2 regions of the Gemmobacter fulvus genome follow, and region 1 is predicted to be linked to the other one. Evidence: riboswitches for the same ligand, from Rfam matches in the RefSeq annotation. Region 1 holds a riboswitch; the other holds the start of a gene.
What was found. Region 1 has a riboswitch for cobalamin ahead of KM031_RS03280 (DUF1636 family protein). Riboswitches for the same ligand answer to the same signal wherever they lie in the genome.
Positions count from the first base shown of each region.

Region 2: another riboswitch for cobalamin. It lies ahead of KM031_RS22170 (CbtB domain-containing protein); the one in region 1 lies ahead of KM031_RS03280 (DUF1636 family protein).

Region 1 is NZ_CP076361.1:669,013-676,432, reverse strand. It holds gene cobN (cobaltochelatase subunit CobN) at 1-2,628, opposite strand, end outside; gene cobW (cobalamin biosynthesis protein CobW) at 2,632-3,666, opposite strand; gene KM031_RS03280 (DUF1636 family protein) at 3,659-4,042, opposite strand; cobalamin riboswitch at 4,130-4,338, opposite strand; gene cobO (cob(I)yrinic acid a,c-diamide adenosyltransferase) at 4,377-5,015, shown strand; gene KM031_RS03270 (cobyric acid synthase) at 5,231-6,676, shown strand; gene KM031_RS03265 (CobW family GTP-binding protein) at 6,740-7,420, shown strand, end outside.
Region 2 is NZ_CP076366.1:82,243-89,662, forward strand. It holds gene KM031_RS22140 (response regulator) at 1-492, opposite strand, end outside; gene KM031_RS22145 (EF-hand domain-containing protein) at 674-1,174, shown strand; gene KM031_RS22150 (DUF302 domain-containing protein) at 1,382-1,768, shown strand; gene KM031_RS22155 (heavy metal translocating P-type ATPase) at 1,931-4,255, shown strand; gene KM031_RS22160 (YqaA family protein) at 4,431-4,859, opposite strand; gene KM031_RS22165 (CbtA family protein) at 4,927-5,724, opposite strand; gene KM031_RS22170 (CbtB domain-containing protein) at 5,743-5,913, opposite strand; cobalamin riboswitch at 5,946-6,169, opposite strand; gene cueR (Cu(I)-responsive transcriptional regulator) at 6,182-6,670, opposite strand; gene KM031_RS22180 (heavy metal translocating P-type ATPase) at 6,683-7,420, opposite strand, start outside.

The sequences.
Region 1 (7,420 bases):
GTCGCTGTAATCCTCCAGCGCATTGGTCATGCCCATGCCGTAAAGACCGGGCTTCGGGCCAAAGACGCGGGCGGTGCGCAGGGTATAGGGGTTGTCCTCCGGCGCCTCGTCACGTTCGGCCAGCGCCTGCGCGCCGGCCTCGAACAGTTGCGCAAGGCCGGGAAACACATCGCGGAACAGGCCCGAGACGCGCAGCGTCACGTCGATACGCGGGCGGCGCAGCAGGGCCAGCGGTGTGATCTCGAACCCGTTCACCCGTTCGGCCCCGTCATCCCAGCGTGGGGCCAGACCGGCCAGATGCAGCGCCATGGCAAATTCTTCGCCCGCCGTGCGCATGGTGGCCGACCCCCAGAGGTCCAGCACCAGCCCGCGCGGATAATCGCCCTGATCCTGCAAATGGCGGCGGATCAGCTCTTCGGCCAGTTTCACCCCCTGCGCAAAGGCGGCGCGCGAAGGCACCGCCCGGGGATCGACGGAAAACAGGTTGCGCCCGGTGGGCAGCACATCCAGCCGCCCGCGCCAGGGCGAGCCGGAGGGGCCGGGGGCGACGCGCCGCGCGCCGAGTGCGGTCAGCAGCCCGTCCATCTCGCCATTGCCCTGACCATAGACATGCAGGCCCTCGCCATACTGGCTTTCCTTGATGTCGCAGACAAAGCGGTCGATCCGGGTGATCGCCTCGGCGGGCGAGGCTTCGGCCGGAATGCCCAGATCGGCCTCGACCCCCGCCGCCTGCGCCTCGGTGCGCACGGCGGCAATCAGCCGGTCGCGCCGGGCCGGGTCCAGCCCGTCGGCGGTGGAATATTCATCCAGCAGCCGTTCCAGCCGGGTCAGGTTGGTCGGGGTGGCCGAGGCAACCATCGGTGGCGGCAGATGGCCCAGCGTCAGCGCACCGATCCGGCGCTTGGCCTGCGCCGCCTCGCCGGGATCATTGACGATGAAAGGATAGATCACCGGCAGCGCGCCGGTCAGAACCTCGGGCCAGCACAGATCCGACAGCGCCACTGCCTTGCCGGGCAGCCATTCCAGCGTGCCATGCGCGCCGATATGCACCAGCGCATGCAGCCCCTGTGCCCGCAGCCACAGATAGAAGGCGACATAGGCATGGCGCGGCGTGCGCGACAGGTCGTGATAATCGTCATCGCGGGCCTGCACATCGCCGCGCTCGGGTTGCAGCGCGATCAGCGCCGCCCCTTGCCGCAGCGCGCGGAAGTGCAGCGCAGCGCCCATGCAGGCCGGATCATCTTCGGGCCTGCCCCAGGCCGCCGTCAGGGCCTGTTGCAGCGCCTCGGGCAGGGTGGCCAGTGCGGCCTTGTACTCGACCAGCGGCCAGAAAAGCGTGGCCTGTTCCAACTGACGGCCAAGGTCGGCGCGGGCGGTGGTGGCATAACCCGCACCTTGCAGCGCGTTCAGGATCGCCTCGGCAGAGGCCAGCGCATCCAGCCCGACGGCATGGGCCAGATTGTAATCCTTGCCGGGATAGGTGGACAGGATCAACGCCAACTGCCGCGCCGGGGCGGGGGTGGTGCCCAGCCGGTGCCAGGCCGCCACCCGCGCCACCACGGCCCGGATGCGGCTGTCATCGGCGCGATGGGCAAAGCGCGAGAATTGCAGATCGGGGTCGCGCGCCGTGGGCGATTTGAAACTGGCCACGCCCGCAAAGATGCGCCCGTCCACCTCGGGCAGCACCACATGCATGGCCAGATCGGCGGGCGACAGGCCCCGGTCGGCCCCGGCCCAGTCGCGGCGGCGGGCGGTGGACAGCGCCACCTGAAACACCGGGCAGCCCGGCGTATCGAGTGGCGAGCTGCCGTCCGGCCCCTTGGCCGAAAAGGCGGTGGCATTGATGATGGCAACAGGGGCGGCATCTGTCAGCGCCTGCTGCACCCATTCGGCCGCCGTCCCTTTGAGCGAGGGCGCAAACAGCCCGAAAGCCCGGAAGCCTTGCCGCCGCAATTCCGCAATCAGCGCATCGACCGGCGACAGATCCGCCGAGGTCAGATAACTGCGGTAAAAGCTGACCACGACCAGCGGCCCCGCGCCCTCCGGCCCCACGTCCTCTGGCCCTGGCAGCACCCCGCGCGCCGGATCATACCAGCCGCAATCGGGCAGGGTCTTGTCGCCCGGCACCGGCCCGGCATAAAGCCCCGCCGCCAGCGCCAGTTGCGCCAGCGCCGCCTGTGCCGCCACAGCACCCCCGGCGTCGCAAAGGGCGGCAAGACGGCGCAGCGTGCCCACCGGCAAGGTGGACAGCGCATCCAGCCGCGTATCGGCGCGCCCGTCGGCCGGCAGCACCGCCAGCGCGATGCCGTGGCGGCGGCACAGATCCTGCACCTGCGCCAGCCCATAGGCCCAATAGCTTTCGCCGCCGATCAGCCGGATCAGGATACCCTTGGCCCCGGCCAGCGTCTGTTCCACATAGGTATCCACCGACAGCGGATGGCGCAGCGCCACAAGGTTCGCCAGCCGCAGACCGGGAAGTTTGCCGCCCGCACGATACCAGCCCGCCGCGAAAGCCCCCAGATCACTGTCGGAAAACGACAGCACCACCAGATCGGCAGGGCTTTGCCCCGGATCGAACGGCGCGTCCGTTTCCTCCAGCCCATGGCTTTCGCGGAAGACGACATGCAAGGATCAGCCCTCCAGCACGGCGCGGATGGCCGCCTCATTGACGTGATCATGCTCTGCAATCACCACAAGCCGCGTGGCGCGCGGCGTGGTGCCCCAAGGGCGGTCATATTGCGCGCGCACCCGCTCGCCCACCGCCTGCACCAGCATCCGCATCGGCTTGCCGGTGACCGCGACATAACCCTTCACCCGCAGGATATGCTGTTCGCGCGCCAGACGTTGAATGGCGGCTTGCAGCGCCTCCGGGTCGGCCACTTCGCCCAGTTCCATCACCACGGTGTCGAAATCATCATGTTCGTGATCGTCATGACCATCATGGTGGCTGGGCCGCGCGGCCAGATCATCCTCGGCGGCGGCATTGAGGCCCAGAACCACCCGCGGATCCACCACACCTTCGGTCATGGCGATGATCGGCAGCTTGCGCGGGGTTTCCGCCTCGATCACTGCCCGTGCGGCGGCAAGGCCCGCCTCGCCCGCCAGATCGGCCTTCGACAGCAGAACGATATCGGCGCAGGCCAGCTGATCCTCGAACACTTCGGACAGCGGGGTTTCATGGTCGATCGAATCGTCGGCGGCGCGCTGGGCCGCCACGGCATCGACATCGGGGGCAAAGCGGCCCGCGGCCACCGCCTCGGCATCGGCCAGAGTGATCACACCATCCACGGTAATGCGGGAGCGGATCGCCGGCCAGTCGAACGCCTTGAGCAGCGGCTTCGGCAGCGCAAGGCCCGAGGTCTCGATCAGGATGTGATCGGGGCGCTGCGGCAGCGCCATCAGCGCCTCGATGGTGGGGATGAAATCATCGGCCACGGTGCAGCAGATGCAGCCATTCGCCAGTTCCACGATATTCTCGACCGGGCAATTGTCATCGGCGCAGGATTTCAGAATGTCGCCATCCACCCCCACGGTGCCGAATTCATTGACCAGCACCGCCAAACGCTTGCCCTGCGGATTGGCCATCAGATGCCGGATCAGCGTCGTCTTGCCGGACCCGAGAAAGCCGGTGATCACGGTAACGGGGATTTTGGCGAGGTCAGACATCGGTGGTCTCCACAGGAATTTCAAAAGGCGGAACGCGGGCAAGACTTTGCTTGCGGAAGATCTCGGGCCGCTCGCGCCATGGCACGAGGCCATCCGCCGATGCAGCATAGCGGGCAGCGCCGTCAAGGATCGGGGCCAGATGCGCCGCCGGATCCAGATGGCCGTAAACATAGGTCCATTTGCCGGGGGCCGACAGCGCAATCGCGCAGCCGGTGTTGCAGGCCGACAGACATTCCACCCCCTTGACCGTCACCCCTTCGGGCAGATCGGCACCGGCGAGGGCGGCATGCAGCACGGCACCCGGACGCGGCGCCTCCGGATCGGCAGGCAGACCGCTGCGGCAGGTGGTGCAGACGTAAAGCGTGGCGCTGGCCATGGCTCTCTTCCGGCTTGGGCGAGGGGGCATTTGGCAAACGGAAGGGGCGCATGGCGCCTCTGCCGGTCGCGGAACACCCCGTCCGCCCGTTTCAACACTGCGCTGGCAGGTCTCCCGGCTTGCAGAGCGGGTTTCCCCCTGACCGCCGCCTTCCCGGTTTCCCAGTGGCAATGCGGTCTCTCCGGTCACGGTCGCGGGGGCGGCTGCGCTTCGGCATCGGCGCATGGTGCGTCGCATTGCCTGTCGCATTCCCTCTTCGCCTGACATAATCAGGCACCAGCGCCGCCTCACCTGAGGCACGAGGCCCCCCATTGTCAAGGCAGAGGAACGTCACATGACGGATGACAGCGACATGACCACGGATGTGAGCGCCGAAGATGCCCGCCATGCGATGAAGATGGCCAAGAAAAAAGCCGCCCGTGACAAGATCATGGCGGGCAAGGAGGGCGAAAAGGGCCTGGTGATCGTGCATACCGGCGCGGGCAAGGGCAAAAGCTCGTCCGGCTTCGGCATGATCCTGCGCTGCATCGCGCATGAGATGCCCTGCGCCGTGGTGCAATTCATCAAGGGCGCCTGGGATACCGGCGAGCGGCGGCTGATCGAAGGGCATTTCAGCGGCCTGTGCCAGTTTCATGCGATGGGCGAAGGCTTCACTTGGGAAACCCAGGACCGCGCCCGCGACATCGCGATGGCGCAGAAGGGCTGGGACAAGGCGAAAGAACTGATCCGCGATCCCGAGATCCGCTTCGTGCTGCTGGACGAAATCAATATCGCGCTGCGCTATGACTATCTCGACGTGGCTGAGGTGGTGACGTTCCTGCGCGACGAGAAACCGCCGCTGACCCATGTCTGCCTGACCGGACGCAACGCGAAGGACGAGTTGATCGAACTGGCCGATCTGGTGACGGAGATGACCCTGCTGAAACACCCGTTCCGGTCGGGTATCAAGGGGCAGAAGGGTGTGGAGTTCTGATCCGTGGCTGCTGCTGATCTGCCGGATTGGGGGCCAGCCCCCAAACCCCCGGGATATTTGTGCCAAGATGAAAGCAGCAAGGGGGCGCGGCCTGCCTTGTTGTGGAGAGGTTCCATGAGGGCTGCGTGTTGCTGTCCGTCTGCTTTCATCTTGGTTGAAAATATCCCCGCCGGAGGCTTCCGCACGCCCCGCCGCGCCGAGGCCGGGGGGAAGCAATGACGGCACTGATGATCCAGGGGGCCGGATCGAATGTCGGCAAGTCGTTGCTGGTGGCGGGGCTATGCCGGGCCGCGCGGCGACGTGGGCTGTCGGTGGCGCCGTTCAAGCCGCAGAATATGTCGAACAATGCCGCCGTCACCGAAGATGGCGGCGAGATCGGGCGGGCGCAGGCGCTGCAGGCGTTGGCTTGTGGGCTGATGCCGCAGACCGACATGAACCCGGTGCTGCTGAAGCCGGAGACCGATGTCGGGGCGCAGGTGGTGGTGCAGGGGCGGCGGGTGGCCACGGTGAAGGCGCGGGACTATGCCGCGCTCAAGCCCGGTCTGATGGCGTCGGTGCTGGAGAGCTTCGGGCGGCTGAAAGCGGCGCATGATCTGGTGATTGTCGAGGGGGCGGGCAGCCCGGCCGAGGTCAATCTGCGGGCCGGTGACATTGCCAATATGGGCTTTGCCCGTGCGGCGGATGTGCCGGTGATTCTGGCGGGTGACATTGATCGCGGCGGGGTGATTGCGCAGATGGTGGGCACCAAGGCGGTGCTGGATCCTGCGGATGCCGCGATGATCGCGGGGTTTGTGATCAACAAGTTTCGCGGCGATGTGCGGCTGTTTGACGAGGGTTATGCGTTGATCGCGGCGCAGACCGGCTGGCGCGGCTATGGGGTGGTGCCGTTCTTTGCCGATGCGGCGCGGCTGCCCGCCGAAGATGCGCTGGACCTGCCGAAGGCGGGCGGCGCGGGCGGATTCAAGGTGGTCTGCCTTGCGCTGTCGCGCATTGCCAATTTTGACGATCTCGATCCGCTGGGGCAGGAGCCGGGGGTGGCGCTGTCCATGGTCGCGGCGGGGCAGCCGATCCCCGGCGATGCCGATCTGGTGATCCTGCCCGGCAGCAAATCCACGCGCGGCGATCTGGCATTTCTGCGGGCGCAGGGCTGGGACATTGATCTGGCCGCGCACGTGCGCCGCGGCGGGCATGTTCTGGGCATTTGTGGTGGCTATCAGATGTTGGGCCATGTGGTGCGGGATCCGGACGGCATCGAGGGCCCGGCAGGCGAGACGCCGGGGTTGGGTCTGCTCGATGTCACCACCCTGATGACGCCGGACAAACGTCTGACCCGCACCCGCGCCACCCATGCGGCCAGCGGGCTTGATGTCGAAGGGTATGAGATCCATATCGGCCGCACCGAAGGTCCGGCGCGTGCCCGGCCGTTTGCCTTTGTCGACGGGCAGCCGGAGGGGGCGGTTTCGGCGGACGGGCGGATCACCGGCAGTTATCTGCACGGCATGTTCACCTCGGATGCGTTCCGCGCGGCCTGGCTTTCCGCGCTTGGGGCCGCGCCGTCACAGGCGCGCTATGGGGCGACGGTGGAGGCGACGCTGGATGCGCTGGCCGATCATCTGGAGGCGCATCTGGATGTCGGCGGGCTTCTGGCACTGGCGCGGTAAGGCGGGCTCTTGCCGCCTGCGCCCGATGCCACTACCCATGCGCCGGTGTGACAGGAGATGCCGATGACCGACCGTATTCCCGTAACCATCCTGACCGGCTTTCTGGGCGCGGGCAAAACCACCTTGCTGAACCGGCTGATGGCTGCGCCGGGCTTTGGCGATACGGCGGTGATCGTGAATGAATTCGGCGCGGTCGATGTCGATGGCGGCTTGATGGAGGGTGTGGGCGACCGGGCCTTTGCCGCCTCGACCGGCTGCATCTGCTGCACGGTGTCGGGTGATGTGCGGCTGACCCTGCTGCGCCTGAAGGATGAGGCCGACAGTGGCACCGGTCCGAAATTCAGCCGGATCGTGATCGAGACGACCGGCCTTGCCGATCCGGCCCCGGTGATGCAGACCTTCATGACCAATGACATGATACTGGATCATTTCGTGCTGAACGGGGTGGTGACAGTGGTGGATGCCGCCCATGCGCTGACCACGCTGGCGGCGCATGAAGAGGCGCGGCGGCAGGTCGGGGTGGCAGATCTGCTGGTGATCTCGAAAACCGATCTGGCCGATCCTGCGCCGGTGCTGGCGCATCTGGAGCGGGTGGCCCCCAATGCGCGTGTGGTTGCGGCGGCGGATCTGACGCCCGAGGCGCTGTTTTCGCTCGCGGCCTATGACGTGGCTGGAAAGCCGCCCGAAGTGGCCGAATGGCTGCGCTTTGCGCAGCATCACGGCCATCATGCCCATAGTGCCAAC
Region 2 (7,420 bases), on a different replicon from region 1:
GGTTGTCAGAGGGACCTCGATGCCATTGTCGTCGGTCAGGGTCCGGCGGTCGGTATCAAGCACCCATCGGTCGAAGGCCAATCTGTGCCCAGCAAGGCTGCCACCAACAACTTCCGGCCGGTCGGATCGGCGGAGGATCGCCTTGATCCGGGCCAGCAACTCACGCGGATTGAAGGGTTTGGGCAGGTAGTCGTCCGCGCCGACCTCCAACCCCACGATACGGTCAGTTTCATCACCCAGGGCTGTCAGCATCAAGATTGGAATGGCGCCCTGTGCGCGCAAACGTCGGCAGACCGAGAGGCCATCCTCGCCTGGCATCATCACATCCAGCACGATCAGATCGAATTGACCCACCTTCATCGCCGCATCCATTGCGACGGCATTGGCGGCAGACGTCGCGCGCATGCCGTTCTTTTCCAGATACTTCACCAGGGCATCGCGGATATCGCGGTTGTCATCGACGATCAGAATATGCGGCGGTTGGGTCATCATCTTGTCTCCTGATGTCGACCCTAGCTGAACGCGGTGGTGCTGCGGACAGAAGATTGTCGCAAACCTCTCTCAGGACCGTGGCTTGCGACAGTTTGATACAAAACAGGCCTCGTCCTGACAAACCTGTGGGACACCTCGCTCCCAGATTGGATCCATCGCAATCTGATCCAGGAGAGACAGAATGAAACGTTCGACAAAATTCGCCCTCGCAACCGTTGCCGCCCTTGGCGTAGCCGCTGTAGCCGTACCGGTCGTCGCGCAGCAGGGCCAGATGCAGCATGATGGTATGATGGACGGAAGGATGGGCATGATGGGCCAGCATGGCGGTATGATGGGTGGCGCCATGGGAATGATGGCCGGCGGCCAGAGCTATGCCATGGCCACGTTCGATACCAACAAAGACGGCACGCTCAGCCCCGAGGAAATGACAGCCGGGATTCAGGCTGAACTCAAGACCTACGACACCGACGCCAACGGTACATTGTCGCTGGAGGAATTCGCGGTGATGCACGCGGCTCACACCCGACCGATGACCGTGCGTGCCTTCCAGATGCACGACGCCGACGGTGACGCACAGGTCACGGAAGCTGAAATGGCCGCCATGGCAGAAATGATGCAAAGCCACATGGGCGGGCAGCAGGGCATGCCGGGCATGGGTCATGGGATGATGGACAACGACTGACGCGCTTTATTCTCCCACTAACTGGGCAAATCTCCGGTTAGCGGGAGGAATCCCAACACAGATCAGGAGGCCATGAAGATGAACGGCTACGGTATGGGATTTGGAATGGGCTTCGGCTGGCTCTGGATGATCGTCACCCTTGTGCTGGTCGGCCTCGCGATTGCGGCGCTGGTCAAATACTTGCGCAAATAGCGGAAGGGAAACCCGATGGACTATACGTTCAACCGGCTGATCACCGGCGCGGATTTTAACAAGGTCGACGCCCGGACCCGTGCCGCGCTGGCGGACAATGGTTTTGGCGTGCTGACAGAGATCGACGTCAAGGCAACGATGAAGAAGAAGCTGGACGTGGATATCCCAGCCTACCGCATTCTTGGGGCCTGTAACCCGAAGATGGCGATGGAAGCCATAGGGATGGAGCCGCGCGTCGGTGCGATGCTGCCCTGCAACGTTATCCTGCGCGAGGTCGAAGGCGGCGTTGAGGTAAGTTCGATTGATCCGGTGGCGTCGATGCAGGCTATCAACAATCCCGCATTGCATGCCGTCGCAGGTCAGGTGCGAAACCTACTGGCCAAAGTTGTTGCGGCAATTTGATTGCACCAGAAGCTGCAATCTTCGCTTGACCTTCCATTGATGGGAAGGCGCATCGTGAGTCGGTAGGCCTTTGCATCTGCCTTCGCGCGGCACTGACCGCGATAGGAGAACGCTATGAAACCCACCGATCCGCACAGCAGCCACGCCCATCCAGACCCGGATATGCCCGAGGGCCAAGGCGTTCCAGAAATTGGTACCGGGCCAACGTCCATTGACCCAGTGTGCGGCATGACCGTCACGTTGAAACCTGACACGCGGACCGAGGCGTTTGGCGGCAAGGACTTCCATTTCTGCTCCGGCAAGTGCCAGACGAAGTTTCAGGCCGATCCGTGGTTCTACGCCTCAGGCCGTGCGGCGGGTCGCAAGAAAGCTGCCCCAGCCAATGTCCAGTACACCTGCCCGATGCACCCCGAGATCATCCGCGATGCGCCCGGCTCGTGCCCGATCTGCGGCATGGCGCTGGAGCCGATACTGCCCTCTGACGAGCCCAGCCACGAGTTGACCGATTTCACCCGACGCATGTGGATCTCAGTTGCCGCGGCGGTGCCGCTGATCGTGTTGACGATGGGAGAGTTCGTGGCCCTGCCGGTGCGCGACTGGATCGGGCATCAGGTGGCCAGTTACCTGGAGTTCGCGCTGGCAACTCCGATCATCCTTTGGGCGGCCCTTCCCTTCTTCAAGCGAGGCTGGGATTCGCTGGTGAACCGGTCGCCCAACATGTGGACGCTGATCAGCCTTGGGGTGGCGGCGGCCTACCTCTATTCGCTCGTCGCGACGTTTCTGCCTGGCGTGTTCCCTGAAGTCTACCGGATGGGTCACGGTGTTGGCACCTACTATGAAGCGGCGGTGGTGATTGTGGCTCTGGTCTTTGTCGGCCAGGTCTTGGAACTGCGCGCCCGCGAACGCACCGGCGATGCAATCCGCGCGCTTCTCGACCTCGCGCCGAAGACGGCGCGGCGCATTCTGCCGGACGGCACCGAATACGATGCGCCTTTGGAGAACATCATGGAGGGCGACCGTCTGCGCGTGCGCCCTGGCGACGCTGTGCCAGTCGACGGCGTGGTGATCGAAGGTCATTCATCCTTGGACGAAAGCATGCTGACCGGCGAGTCGATGCCGGTCGAAAAAGGTCCGGGCGATGCAGTGACCGGGGCCACCATCAACAAGAACGGAAGTCTTGTTATCGAGGCTGGCAAGGTTGGCGCCGACACCGTTTTGGCGCAGATCGTGGCCATGGTGTCGAACGCGCGTCGGTCGCGTGCACCAATCCAAGGGCTGGCGGATCGGGTGTCCGCAATCTTCGTTCCGACCGTAGTTGGGATCGCATTACTGGCCTTTGCGGCCTGGATGATCTTTGGCCCCGAGCCAGCCCTGGTCTTTGCCATCGCGTCGGCGGTGTCGGTGCTGATCATTGCCTGCCCCTGCGCGTTGGGTCTTGCCACGCCAATCTCGATTACGACGGCGGCTGGACGCGGCGCTCAGGCGGGTGTGCTGATCAAAGACGCTGAGGCGCTGGAGCGGATGGCGGGAGTCGATACGCTGATAGTCGACAAGACGGGCACGTTGACTATGGGCAAGCCCAAGCTCACCAATACGGTGACGCTTGGGGACGTGGCAGTCAAAGACCTGTTGTCCCTTGCTGCGGCGCTGGAACGTGGGTCGGAACATCCGCTTGCCGAAGCCATTGTTGAGGGGGCTGACGCGCAGGGCGCGTCCCGGCAAGAGGCTACTGGATTCGAGGCGGTCACTGGCAAGGGTGTGCGTGGCAAGGTCAATGGTCGCGCGGTTGCGCTTGGCAACGCAGCCATGATGCAGGAAATGGGCTTGGACACTGCGCGCGCGGAGACGCAGGCGGACACTTTGCGCGCCGAAGGCAAGACCGCGATGTTCATTGCTGTCGACGGTGTGCTCGCAGGCATCGTCGCTGTCGCAGATCCGATCAAGGCGTCGACCGCACAGGCGATCAAGGAACTGCATGCCCAAGGGCTGCGCGTTATCATGGCGACCGGCGACAACGAACGCACCGCACAAGCTGTAGCGGGCAAGCTCGGCATAGATGAGGTGCGCGCGGGAGTGTTGCCCGAGGCCAAGAAAGATCTGATCGACCAGTTGCGCCGTGAAGGTCACAAGATCGCCATGGCCGGCGACGGCGTGAATGACGCGCCTGCGCTGGCGGCAGCGGATGTCGGCATCGCCATGGGTACCGGGGCTGACGTCGCGATGGAAAGCGCGGGCATCACGCTTTTGGGTGGCGACCTGATGGGCATTGTCCGAGCGCGCAAGTTGGCACGCGCAACCTTGCGCAATATTAAGCAGAACCTGTTCTTTGCCTTTGCCTACAACGCACTTGGCGTACCGATCGCAGCCGGGCTCCTTTATCCGATAACCGGCCTTCTTCTGTCGCCGATGATCGCGGCGGCGGCGATGAGCCTGTCCTCGGTCTCAGTCATCACCAACGCATTGCGTCTGCGCAGGGTTGATCTCTGAGGGGCAAGTCTTAGCTGGAAAACCGTACACTTGGGAAAGGTCTGCGAGACCGAGCGTCAAGCCGAGCCGGACAGGGTTTCGAAAAGAACCTGATGCCCGGAACCGCACTGACGGCCTTTGATTGCGCCAGTATCCCAGTTAAGAGAACCTGCCCTTTGGGAACTATCCGTGACGATCAGACGACCGAAAGCGTCACGAACGCAAGAGCAGCGTAGCGACTGAACTTCGCAAGTGTGACGATCAGTATAAACCGCCAGAGCGGTTCCCGCATCATGCCTGCGGCAAGCGTCAGAGGGTCACCGATGATCGGCAGCCACGACCCGAACAGGCTTACCCACCCCCAACGGCCATACCAGCCCTGGGCCTGAACAATTTGCCTTGCCGAAAACGGGAAACGTCGATGGTCGGAGAAGCGCATCAGAAACCGTCCGATGGTCCAGTTGACCGCCGCACCAAGGACGTTGCCCGCCGTTGCGACCAATAGAAGCAACCAAACGGGCTGTGTCCCGGCGAGAAGCAGTGCAACAAGCACGGCCTCGGACTGTGCCGGGATCAACGTGGCGGCGATAAACGCTGCGAAGAAAAGACCCGTCAGAGCAAGCATCAGTTCAGGTCGCCGTTGGCCGGCAGCGTTGCGGGCGGCCCGGCTGAGGACGTTGTTCGCACAAAGGTCACGTTCTTCCCGGGCGATCAAGGTCAGGTCTCGCTGTGTCGGCATGCCGACCGGGCAAATTCTTGCGAACCGCTGACAAACCAGACATCCGGGCCAAAGTCATGCCGAGCACGATCCAGCCAACAAGATTGGTACCGATTACGCGGGCGGAAAACAGCGCCGAAAGTTCTGGTGGCACGACTGCGGCAAGGTTCTCGTCAATAGTTGGTGCTCCTACGACATGAGGCAACAGTCCGATGACCAAAGCGGCAAGAAGCGCTGGCGGCTTGTGCCACAGAACGATCAAGCCCGCGCCTGCGCACGTGGCGATGGCAGTCGAAATCCACCAGACCTGACGTGCTTCAAGGTCAGCCGCCGGCATGCCGGGAAGTTCCGGAGGTAGGCCAAGTGCAGGTGCAAGGCAAAAGGCCGCAAACCCGATCAGCGCAATGCCAGGCCATGATACGTGCTGCGTCCGGCCGACGGCCGGGAGGGCTGCAACTGCGGCAGAGGCCAGAAGGCCAAAGCCGCCCCATGTGAGGACCAAGAACAGCATGGTCTGCAAATTGCGCGACACGTCTAGGCTATTGCCTGCAACCATGTCTGGATGCGCGTTGCCGACAGTAGCAGGTTCTTCAGCAGCGATAACTGTCGTTTTTGATGGTGCTGCGTCAGTCACCTGCAGAACAAGCTCACCAGTCTCGTATCGTTCGGCCTGACCGATCAGGGGCTGGATCAGCCAGAACTGCAACACGGCCGTCACGAGGCCCGCGACTGCACCAGCAATCAGCCCGCTTGAAAGCAGGGTCTTGGTCATCGTCAATCTCCTGTCAGATCAGTGGCAGGGAAAGCCGGTGGCGTGCCGGGTGTCATGCGTCGAGGCGTGCAGGGTATCCGGTGACGAGAACCCGGCGACAAACAACAAAAATGTCCCCAGAAAGGCCGTGGTCAGGATCGGGCGCAGCATGCCCGCAGTTTGCGTGATCGCTTGAGTGGTCGTGGTCATGGCTATCTCCGCCCGTCACACCCGACGGGATGTTGTTACAGTGGCGTCCGGCCGGTCTCCTGGCTCGCGGGGTCACACGTCCCTTCGCCTTCCCGGGCAATTTGGCCCAGTGGCATAATGAATGGACGCTACCGCATACAGTCGCGGGGGCGGCTGGGGCTTCGGGTGCCGCAATTGGGTCCACCCTTCCCCATTCCCGATTGAGTTCGGGGGTTCTACACCCCATGAACGCCGAGCCTGCAGACCGTCACGCTTCTGTGGTGCAATGTCAATCCACGGGTTGATGTTGGCGTGGGCGCGCATCGGCCAGTCTTCCAGAACGAGACAGACCAGTCTTCTTCTCTATTTCAGCCCTACTTGCGGGGCTGGGGCCATTCCCGAGGTCAGCCAGAATTGGACAATCTGGCCGATGATCCCCGCAGCATTCATCGGCGAGTTGCTGCAAGGTTTCCATCATGGCCTGCATCTCGCTGATTTTCCGCTCCAGCCCGGTTATCTGCTCCTGTGCCAGACGCTTCACGTCGCTACTCTGGCGGGATCGGTCTCGCCAGAGCGCCAGCAGTTCCTCGATTTTCTCTACCGGAAAGCCAAGGTCGCGAGAGCGCCGGATGAAGCGCAGCATTTGCACTTCGGTATCAGAATAGACGCGGTAGCCCGAACCGGTGCGCCCTGCCGCAGGGATTAGGCCTGTAGACTCGTAGTAGCGGATCATCTTGGCAGATACGCCCGAGGCTTTTGCGGCTTCACCAATGTTCATGATCTGGCTCCTTCAGGCTTGATTAGGGGCAAAGCGGCGCAGACGCAGCGCGTTGCCAAGAACGAAGACCGACGACAGCGCCATCGCGCCGGCGGCAAAGATCGGCGACAGAAGAATTCCGTAAACCGGCCAAAGCGCCCCGGCGGCGACCGGGATCAGGGCGGCATTGTAAGCAAAGGCCCAGAACAGATTCTGCCGGATGTTGCGCATCGTGGCCTTCGAGAGCGCAATGGCGTCGGGCACTGCGGTAAGACGCCCCGACATCAACACCACATCGGCAGCCTCGATGGCGATATCTGTGCCTGTGCCAACTGCAAGCCCCACGTCCGCCTCAGCCAGAGCCGGAGCATCGTTGATCCCGTCGCCGACATAGGCCAATGTGCCAAGGGCCTTCAGCCGCTTGACGGCGGCGACCTTTCCGTCGGGCAGGACCTCGGCCACGACCTCGTCGATGCCCAACTGCCGTGCGATGGCCTGCGCCGTGCGGGCATTGTCGCCCGTGATCATCGCAACCTTCAGGCCAAGCACATGCAGGGCCTTGATCGCCTGGGGTGTCGTTGCCTTGACCGGGTCGGCAACGGCAAGGATCGCCGCCAATTTGCCCTCTATCGCGGCATAGAGAGGCGACTTGCCCTCATCCGCTAGCCGGACCGCGATATCGGCAAAGACCGCCACATCCAGACCGAGCTTTGCCATGTAACGGTCGGCCCCGATGTCGACCTGCGAGTCGCCGGCGCGCGCCAGGACACC